DNA from 4 places in the Staphylococcus lutrae genome. Region 2 is predicted to be linked to each of the others. Evidence: riboswitches for the same ligand, from Rfam matches in the RefSeq annotation. Region 2 holds a riboswitch; each other region holds the start of a gene.

Region 1 (2,208 bases), 1.2 Mb from region 2:
ATTCTCGGATTGCATGATTTCCTGTGCGTGTCTAATGACGATTTTTTCATGATTGGTAGTTTGTTATTCTTTCTTGAAAGCGATATAGTATGCGTACAGGAGGTGAACCACATGAATCATTTTCAGATTGTCGGTCATATTCAGCGCCCGCCGAAGTTCTATGAAAATGAAGCGCGTTACTTTATTATTTTTACTGTCGCAGTCACTAGAAATGATTTAAGTAAAAGTCCAAAACCCATCACGGATTACTTAAATTGTAAAGCGTTCGGTAATATTGCGCTTCAAATTAACGAAACGATAACTGAAGGAATGACTGTAGCAATGAGCGGGCAAATACAATCAAGGCGTTTTTATCAAAATGACGAAAAACGCTATGCTACAGAATTGCTCGTTTCAGAAATTTCTCCTATTTTGGCATCATCACCCACAATAAGGATTGACACACATCCAACTCAAGAGTAAACGTGTGTCGAATAATTTATTATTGGATATCCCACCAATAATGCAAACCACCTTCTCTAAGTATATTCTCCAAATAAAATAATTTGATTTATCTCACATTATCCTTTTATTCTTCAAAATTTTTATCAATCATCACATTTTTAAAAGCGGCAATAGCCAAATGAAAAATTTAAATGATGCGGCATGTTAAAATGTTGGCGCAAGTTGTTCTTAAATATTGAAAAATATTTAAGGGCAACTGCCGCTTTTGATCGTTAATGTTTCCATCATAATGATGACTTTTATTCACCATTGATATTGAGAACTACGATACATAATTTTTGATTCATTTGAATAAGAATGCATCTATTTATAAAACCCGTCGACGCATGATTACGATAACAAAGGCCTCCTGTTCATACAGGTGAGATGCCATAAACAGATAATAGAGTTACCGATTCGCTTGCTAACAGACGTTCAGTTAATTGAACTTATGACTGGTTTTTGATACATTAAAAGTAAATATTAATGAAGGACTACTAGGGGTGCCAATATTGGCTGAGATGAATGTGAATTCAGACCCTCAGAACCTGATTTGGGTGAAACCAACGTAGGGAAGTAGCGTGTAACACGTGAGGCTTTTGATGTGTTGACTAGGCTGCTTTTGGGAGTAGTCTTTTTTCATATCAAAGGAGAATGATGATGCAGTTTACAGAACAATTAAAACAAGAAGCGAAACCATTAATTAATCAAATCTATCAAGATAAATTTATCCAAGGCATGTTGAGTGGGGAAATATCGAAAACGGCGATTTGCCATTATTTACGTGCAGATTCACGTTATTTAAATGAATTCGCTAAAATTTATGCTTTATTAATTCCAAAAGTGAACACAAAAGAAGAAATTCAATTTTTAACTGAACAAATTCAATTTGCCAGTTCGGGTGAGGTTGAAGCTCATCATATTTTGGCGCAATATGTAGGAAGTGATTACCAAGAGATTATTAAAGATGGAGATTGGTATCCTTCAGCAGACCATTACATTAAACATATGTATTATAATGCCTATGCTTATGATAACGTTGCATACACGATTGCGGCGATGGCACCGTGTCCATACGTGTATCAGCAAATTGGTAAAATGGCGATTGAAAATCATGACTTTCCAGCGCAGCATCCATTAAAAGATTGGTTTGCTTTTTATGCGAAAGAAATGGATACGCTCATGTCTTATATTGCACGTTGGCTCGATACGTATGCAAATAATAGCACACCAGAAGTTCGAGAAATACTTAAAAATAATTTTTTACAAAGTACAATTCATGAGAGACGCTTTTTTAATATGTCTTATCAATTAGAACAATGGGAATTTGGGGGAGAAAACAAATGAAGAAGCCAAAAATCGCTTTAACAATCGCTGGTACAGATCCGAGTGGTGGTGCAGGTGCCATGGCCGATTTAAAATCATTTCATTCTTGTGGGGTTTACGGGATGGCAGCAGTGACGAGCATTGTTGCACAAAATTCAATGGGTGTTCAACATATCCATAATTTAGAAGCAAGCTGGTTAGAGGAACAGTTAGAAAGTGTTTTTAGTGATGAGATGCCACATGCGATGAAAACGGGGATGATACCTACACCTGAAATGATGGCTGTCATTCGTCGTTTTTTAGAAAAAATCAACATACCTTATGTGATTGATCCGGTGATGGTTGCAAAAAGTGGTGATTCTTTAATGGATCAACAAGTGCGGAAACAGTTAAAAGAAA
Region 2 (2,208 bases):
GCGCTAATACCACGTCATCAGAAATGTATGGACAAACGATATAACCTTTTTCTAGTAAAATTTCACATGCGCGATACGTTTCTAGAGGGTCTGGAAGCAATGTATCATCGTCACCAATAACCTCTACTTTAATCATGTCGCATACCCCTGCTTCTTTCGCTAATTCAGCAATCCGTACCGCCTCTTCTGCTGTTTTAGCCCCCGCTGTATTTGGAAATGTTGTAAATTGAGATAAATCTACATTCGCCAATGGATTAGGTAAATTTTCGTCATATAAACGCATCCGTCTTACAGCAAACGTCAAGACTTCCGTTTCTGATGCAGCTATCGCTTGTGATTGAATCGTTTCATCTTCAAACTTTCCTGTTCCTAAAAATAATCTTGAGTTAAATGTTAAATGACCAATTTTGAACATCTTCTATCCGCCTCCTACAAATTCTAATAATTCTAATTGATCTGCTTCTCTCACTTCTGTTGTTGCCCATTCCGAGCGTTTGATGACTTGTGCATTTCGTTCAACAGCCATCCGTTTTGCCTCAATACCAAAATGATTGAGTACCTCTTGAATGGTTGTCCCCTCTTCAAAATTTTGCTTCTCACCATTTACAAAAACATTCATTTAATTCACCTTCTTTAAAAACCATTGTTTGATCATTTGTTTAAACACTTGCTTATCACTAGAGAACGCACAACTGAGACACGCAATACCTGCAAAGCGTGATGACACTTGTTGCACCGTCTCTACTGTAATCCCTCCTAGCGCAACCACTGGAAAATCAAGTGACAACACTGCATCAATTTCACTCGGCGTGCGAGGTGGCAAATCGGGCTTCGACGCTGTAGTAAAAAGGTGACTGAAAAGAACAAAGTCTAATTGTTGCGCTTGTGCTTCACGCACTTGATTGACTGAATGCGTCGACATACTCACTTGAAAGTCCTTCCCTTCCTCTTTTTTTAGTTGTGCTGCTCGCCAATCCCCTTCTCTAAAATGAACATTGGGAATGTTTAATTTTCGTGCTAACTGCACATCCGTATGAACAATCACTTTAGACTTTGGAAATCCGTTCGCCAACAATTTCACCGTCCATTTTTCGAGTTGTTGCTGTGTCATTGGCGTTCGTAAAATCACACCGTAGATTTCACACGAAATTTCACATAATCGATCAATATGCCATTGATTGAGCGTCGTATATGGTGTCACTACAATAATCAAAAAGCTCGCCCCCTCTACTTCCCCAAATAAAAAACTACTTTTCTCATTTTTTACAGAAAAGTAGCCATAACCGACGTGAATACAGCCACTTTCCTACGCCAGTACGAACTGGATCAGGTTCAGGAATTTTGAAATGTCTATTTCAATCTCAGCCATTTTAAATGGCACTTCCAGTGGAATGTTTCTAATATTGAATTGTTTTATCGTTTCACCATACGAGCTAATTCTAACACATAACGAATCACACGGAAAAGATTTAAGAACAGATTAAATCCCATTTCTCTCGCTGAAAACTGTCCCCGCTTCATACGATTGAAGTCATACAACGTGTAAAGTAAAAACAGTAATAGTCCTACAATGGCTATCACAGTGTAATAAAACGAATTGTGTATCCACCAACCAAGAAGGCTAGCAATAATTAATACGATTAAAGTGACAAATAAATATTTCCCCATACTTGAGGCGTCCTTAATCCAAAAATAGCCGAGAACACCAAATAACACAAACCCCAAAACAGCGAGTAACACCATATTAAAGAATAAACGTGCCCCTAAATCTTGCAAAGTATAGATCAAAGTCGGGTAAGAGAGTAAACCCGCGACAATCGTATAAATGTGAGAAATAATCGGACCACTAAAACGAACGCGCTGAACGACCATCGAAGCAAGGATAAGGATCAACAAACCTAGGGATAATGGCTGATACCATGACGATGGTAAAAATTGTCCTAAATAAGTTGAAACACCGAATATCAGCCAATAATAAGTAAAATATAACCATACTTTTCCATACTTTGCTTGTGGATGTTGATGGAAAAAGTGTGTCGCCATCATCTTCACAACTCCTTTGAAAGAATAAACACATGCCACCGTTAAAAAAGCGTACCTTATTAAAAAAAGGGCTTTATTTCTATACATCTATTTTATGTTACAAAAAGTTTAATTATATAAAAAGTTTAAAATTTCAAATGTTCCTAAAAAAGGATAGTGGCAACA
Region 3 (2,208 bases), 350 kb from region 2:
TTAACACAGTTTGATCTGCCCACAGGGATTTGAGAAGATTCCAAAGATTTTCTGTAGCTTCAATGTCTAACATCGCAGTGGGTTCATCAAGAAAAAGCGTGTCTGCCCCTTGAAGTAACGTGCCGGCAATGGCAAGTTTTTGTTTCATTCCTCCACTTAATTGATGAATCTGTTGTTTAGGGTTAATGTCCAACCCGACTTGTGTTAATGCGTGTTGAATGCGGCGATCCATATCTTGTCGTGGCACTTGCTGATTTTCTAAAATAAATGCTAATTCTTCATTCACTTGTGGCAGGCAAAATTGTGAATCTGGGTCTTGAAAAATAACACCCGCATTTTTCGCTGGCATTAATGTATCGTATTTTAATGGTAAATCAATTAAGTCTGGAACAATGCCACTGAGAACATTGAGTAAAGTACTCTTACCAGAGCCAGAGGGCCCTAGTAAAAGTACTTTTTCTTTGTCTTTGATTTCGAGGTCAATCCCATCGAATGTTTTATGATGTGCACTTGGATATTTTAAACGTAAATTTTTAACTTTTAGCACGTGTCGTCACCTTACAATGTGTCATAGTCATCTTTCGAAGCTGGACGAAAGAGGCGTGTCACACCGGTTTGATCTAATGCTTTAACGAGTAAATAAGGGAAGATACCCGCTAAAACAGCGCCACTAATCAAACGGAATGAAATTAATAGAATTAAGTTCCATGTTGCGACTTCATTTAAATACCCGTAATACCAATCAATCGGTAAACTGATGACTGCTGCAGCGATACCAGCAAGAATCGCCACCATAAATGCACGCGATTGATAACGGAAAATCGCAAAGACAATTTCACATGCAAGACCTTGTAGTAAAGCATAAATAATTGTAGGAATATCAAAACGACCCATAAGAATGGTTTCGCCAGCACCTGCAGCAAATTCTGCTAATAATGCAATCCCCATTTTTGGGATGATGAGGTAAGCCACAACGGCTGCGCTAAACCACATCCCATACAAGAGTTGGTCGATATGCAGACCTAATGGCTGTACAGTATTATTGACAATCCACCAAAGATTGTAAATGACTGCAAAAATGACAGAAATTAATACAGTCACGAGTACATCTGATAATGTTAAACCTTTTTTCATCTGTTAATGCCTCCCAAAATAAAAAAATACGCATATCTCCTAAACAGAGACAGGCGTGACTGTGCTAACTTATGTATAAATCACCATAATTTGAATGTTAATGGACAATATTTGGTGTGTATTCATATCATAACAAAACACTTTCCTACGCTAGTATCATCTAGTTCAGGTTCGAAGGGTTTGAGGGGACGCCTCATCTCAGTTTTCACACCCCTAGTGTGCGTATTTAGTTGATATTGCAAATGTACACCTAGTCATGTGAAAAGTCAAGGTCTTAAAACGCTGTTCTAAAGCGATTTGAGTTCGATTATCGTATAAAAAATAGACACTGTTGACGGATAGCATTTAAAAATGATGAGACAATGAGAGAATGACAACATCGCGTACAATCTCCATTGCTTGATGCTCATGACGCTTTCCAAACTTTTGCCACACCATTGATGCACGTTGATTTATATTTAAAATAAAAAGCACAAAGGGGCTTTGATGTGAACGGCGCCATTAATATAGAGCGCGAGACAGCTTTTTTGCTCCAATTGAGCAAGTTATCTCGCGCGAGTAGGCGATTGATTAACATTTATCAATCGTGTTTGTGTGTCTCCCTCATACAGTCTATTCTACGTTTAAATGTCATTGAAGCACATTTAAACATGTCATTGACGGGTATTATTCAAATGTATCTTGAATATCGTCTTTTGTTTTTTCAATGCCGTCTTTGGTTTCTTTCGCTTGATCTTTCAATGATTCCTCTTTATCTTTTGCTTTTTCGGCTGCATTTTTAATGTCTTTTTCAGTCATCTATAACGCCTCCTTTTCATATTGAGCTATACGACTTTATAACCTAAATGGGTTTTTTCTAAACATAATCAACGGTAGCATTTTTTATTTATGAATCGAATAGGGCAACATCCGTTCATCAAGGGCAAATTGTTCAAAGCAAATGATTTTTGATCTATCATCTGAACCTTTAATATAATCATTGAACACAATGTCATTTGAATTGTTGTAAAACACATTGGAGTGGCAAGGATATGATGACACAAGCTTTATTTGATGACTTAACTGGGGCTTAAA
Region 4 (2,208 bases), 670 kb from region 2:
TTTCATCAACCCTCAGTTTCGCTGTATTTGTATAAGATTGCCCAGAAGGCTGAGACTCCTGAGGGATAAAATAAAAATCTAAATATGATTTCTACTCTTTAATAGTGGTTCCTGTTTATCGCAGTAGCTGTCTGACTTCTCAATGCGCTCGCTTTTGAGAAGTCTAGTCAGCCTTGCGGGGGCAGTACGACGAAATCTTTGTTGCACATGAGATTTCTGTACTGCTCCCAAAATCCAATTCGGCATCGTTCAAGTGTACATCTCAATCAAGCCGAATTGAGTTGAAGGGCCAGCCCCTTGGAAAGCGAAGCCATGAAGGCAATCAAAAACACAATTCTTGGGAGAGGGCAAGTTTAACAAAAACGCTGTATCAATAGCATCAAATAATTTTTATACCCCATCCTCTCTTTTGTTTGTTTAGTAAAGTTCAATCTCTAAATGAATCAAATGACAAAAATAAAACAATTAAATCAATTTTATGATAGTAATTGTCATTTTACATTTTTAGTGATACGATACTGTTGAAAAACTTAATTATGGAACTTGCTAGGGGTGCCATTGATGCGCTGAAAGAGGTATACGCCTCAACCCTTTGAACCTGATCTAGATCATACTAGCGTAGGGAAGCAAACGAAACGTTAATCAAAATATCGTTTATCTGAATGTGACGGGGGTTGCACGATGTGTGACATGTCGACTGTTTCAGATTCAGATGGACTTTACATCATATTCGTTCGTTTTCGTACGCACTTTAGAATTATTCTGAGTGCGTTTTTATTTTGCCTATTATTTTCAGTGTTGTTAATGCCTCTTAGTGAAGTCAGAGGGGGTTAATGGAATGAAACAAGAACAAATTGAATTAAAGAAAAACTTTCCAGCAAGTCAACGTATTTTTAAGCAAGGTGAGGATGCGGATATTCAAGTCCCATTTCGCCAAATCGCCTTGTCTGAAACGGTAACTGAACAAGGGACAACGGAAAATGAACCTTTCGTCGTCTATGATACAGCGGGACCTTATCATGATGACACGTATGAAGTCGATGTCACGAAAGGCATTCCGGCACTGCGCACAGATTGGATTGAAGCCCGTCAAGATGTCGAACATTATGAAGGCCGTCGTGTGCAATCGATCGACAACGGTTACCATTCAGAAACACATAAAAATATTGTTGAACATCCATTCAAATATCAACCGAGACGTGCACAAGAGGGTAAACGCGTGACACAAATGTATTATGCGAAACAAGGTATCATCACTAAAGAAATGAAGTTCGTTGCAGCGCGTGAAAATGTCAGTCCAGAATTTGTCAGAGATGAGATTGCGAGAGGGCGCGCGATTATTCCGAACAACATCAATCATCCTGAATCAGAACCCATGATTATCGGTAAAAAATTTCAAGTGAAGATTAACGCGAATATCGGTAACTCTGCCGTGTCCTCATCTATTGAAGCAGAAATTGAAAAGTTAGTCTGGGCGATTCATTGGGGTGCGGATACGATGATGGACTTATCGACAGGTAAAAACATTCATGCGACACGGGAGTATTTAATTCGTAACTCGCCAGTCCCAGTGGGTACGGTGCCGATTTATCAAGCGTTGGAAAAAGTGAACGGTATCGCGGAAGACTTAACCTGGGAAATATATCGAGATACTTTAATTGAACAAGCTGAGCAAGGGGTGGATTATTTTACCATTCATGCGGGCGTATTATTACGTTATGTCCCATTAACGGTTGATCGTCTGACAGGTATTGTATCGCGTGGAGGCTCTATCATGGCGCAGTGGTGTTTGGCACATCATGAAGAAAGCTTTTTATATACACATTTTGAAGAAATATGCCAAATCTTGAATCGTTATGATATCGCTGTTTCCCTTGGTGATGGATTGCGTCCAGGTTCGATTTACGATGCCAACGATGAAAGTCAGATTGCAGAATTGAAAACATTAGGTGAGTTGACAGATATTGCATGGAAATATGATGTCCAAGTGATGATTGAAGGACCTGGGCACGTGCCAATGCATAAGATTAAAGAAAATCAAGACTTGGCTGATTTTTATTGTAAAGAAGCCCCGTTTTATACGCTAGGACCTTTAACGACAGACATTGCACCTGCCTATGATCATATTACTTCTGCCATTGGTGCGGCACAAATTGCAAGCCATGGCACAGCAATGTTGTGTTATGTGACGCCTAAAGAACACTTAGG

The links. Region 2 has a riboswitch for thiamine pyrophosphate ahead of B5P37_RS07770 (thiamine phosphate synthase). Riboswitches for the same ligand answer to the same signal wherever they lie in the genome.
Region 1: linked by a shared signal. The riboswitch ahead of tenA (thiaminase II) and the one ahead of B5P37_RS07770 (thiamine phosphate synthase) in region 2 are both predicted to bind thiamine pyrophosphate.
Region 3: linked by a shared signal. The riboswitch ahead of B5P37_RS09455 (ECF transporter S component) and the one ahead of B5P37_RS07770 (thiamine phosphate synthase) in region 2 are both predicted to bind thiamine pyrophosphate.
Region 4: linked by a shared signal. The riboswitch ahead of thiC (phosphomethylpyrimidine synthase ThiC) and the one ahead of B5P37_RS07770 (thiamine phosphate synthase) in region 2 are both predicted to bind thiamine pyrophosphate.

What each region holds. Positions count from the first base shown of each region.
Region 1 is NZ_CP020773.1:494,749-496,956, reverse strand. It holds gene B5P37_RS02490 (single-stranded DNA-binding protein) at 112-462, shown strand; TPP riboswitch at 973-1,075, shown strand; gene tenA (thiaminase II) at 1,144-1,830, shown strand; gene thiD (bifunctional hydroxymethylpyrimidine kinase/phosphomethylpyrimidine kinase) at 1,827-2,208, shown strand, end outside.
Region 2 is NZ_CP020773.1:1,686,301-1,688,508, reverse strand. It holds gene B5P37_RS07780 (thiazole synthase) at 1-415, opposite strand, end outside; gene thiS (sulfur carrier protein ThiS) at 419-619, opposite strand; gene B5P37_RS07770 (thiamine phosphate synthase) at 620-1,213, opposite strand; TPP riboswitch at 1,287-1,395, opposite strand; gene B5P37_RS07765 (Bax inhibitor-1/YccA family protein) at 1,414-2,046, opposite strand.
Region 3 is NZ_CP020773.1:2,035,891-2,038,098, forward strand. It holds gene B5P37_RS09450 (ABC transporter ATP-binding protein) at 1-547, opposite strand, end outside; gene B5P37_RS09455 (ECF transporter S component) at 559-1,134, opposite strand; TPP riboswitch at 1,260-1,359, opposite strand; gene graF (glycopeptide resistance-associated protein GraF) at 1,801-1,932, opposite strand.
Region 4 is NZ_CP020773.1:1,015,083-1,017,290, reverse strand. It holds TPP riboswitch at 539-642, shown strand; gene thiC (phosphomethylpyrimidine synthase ThiC) at 839-2,208, shown strand, end outside.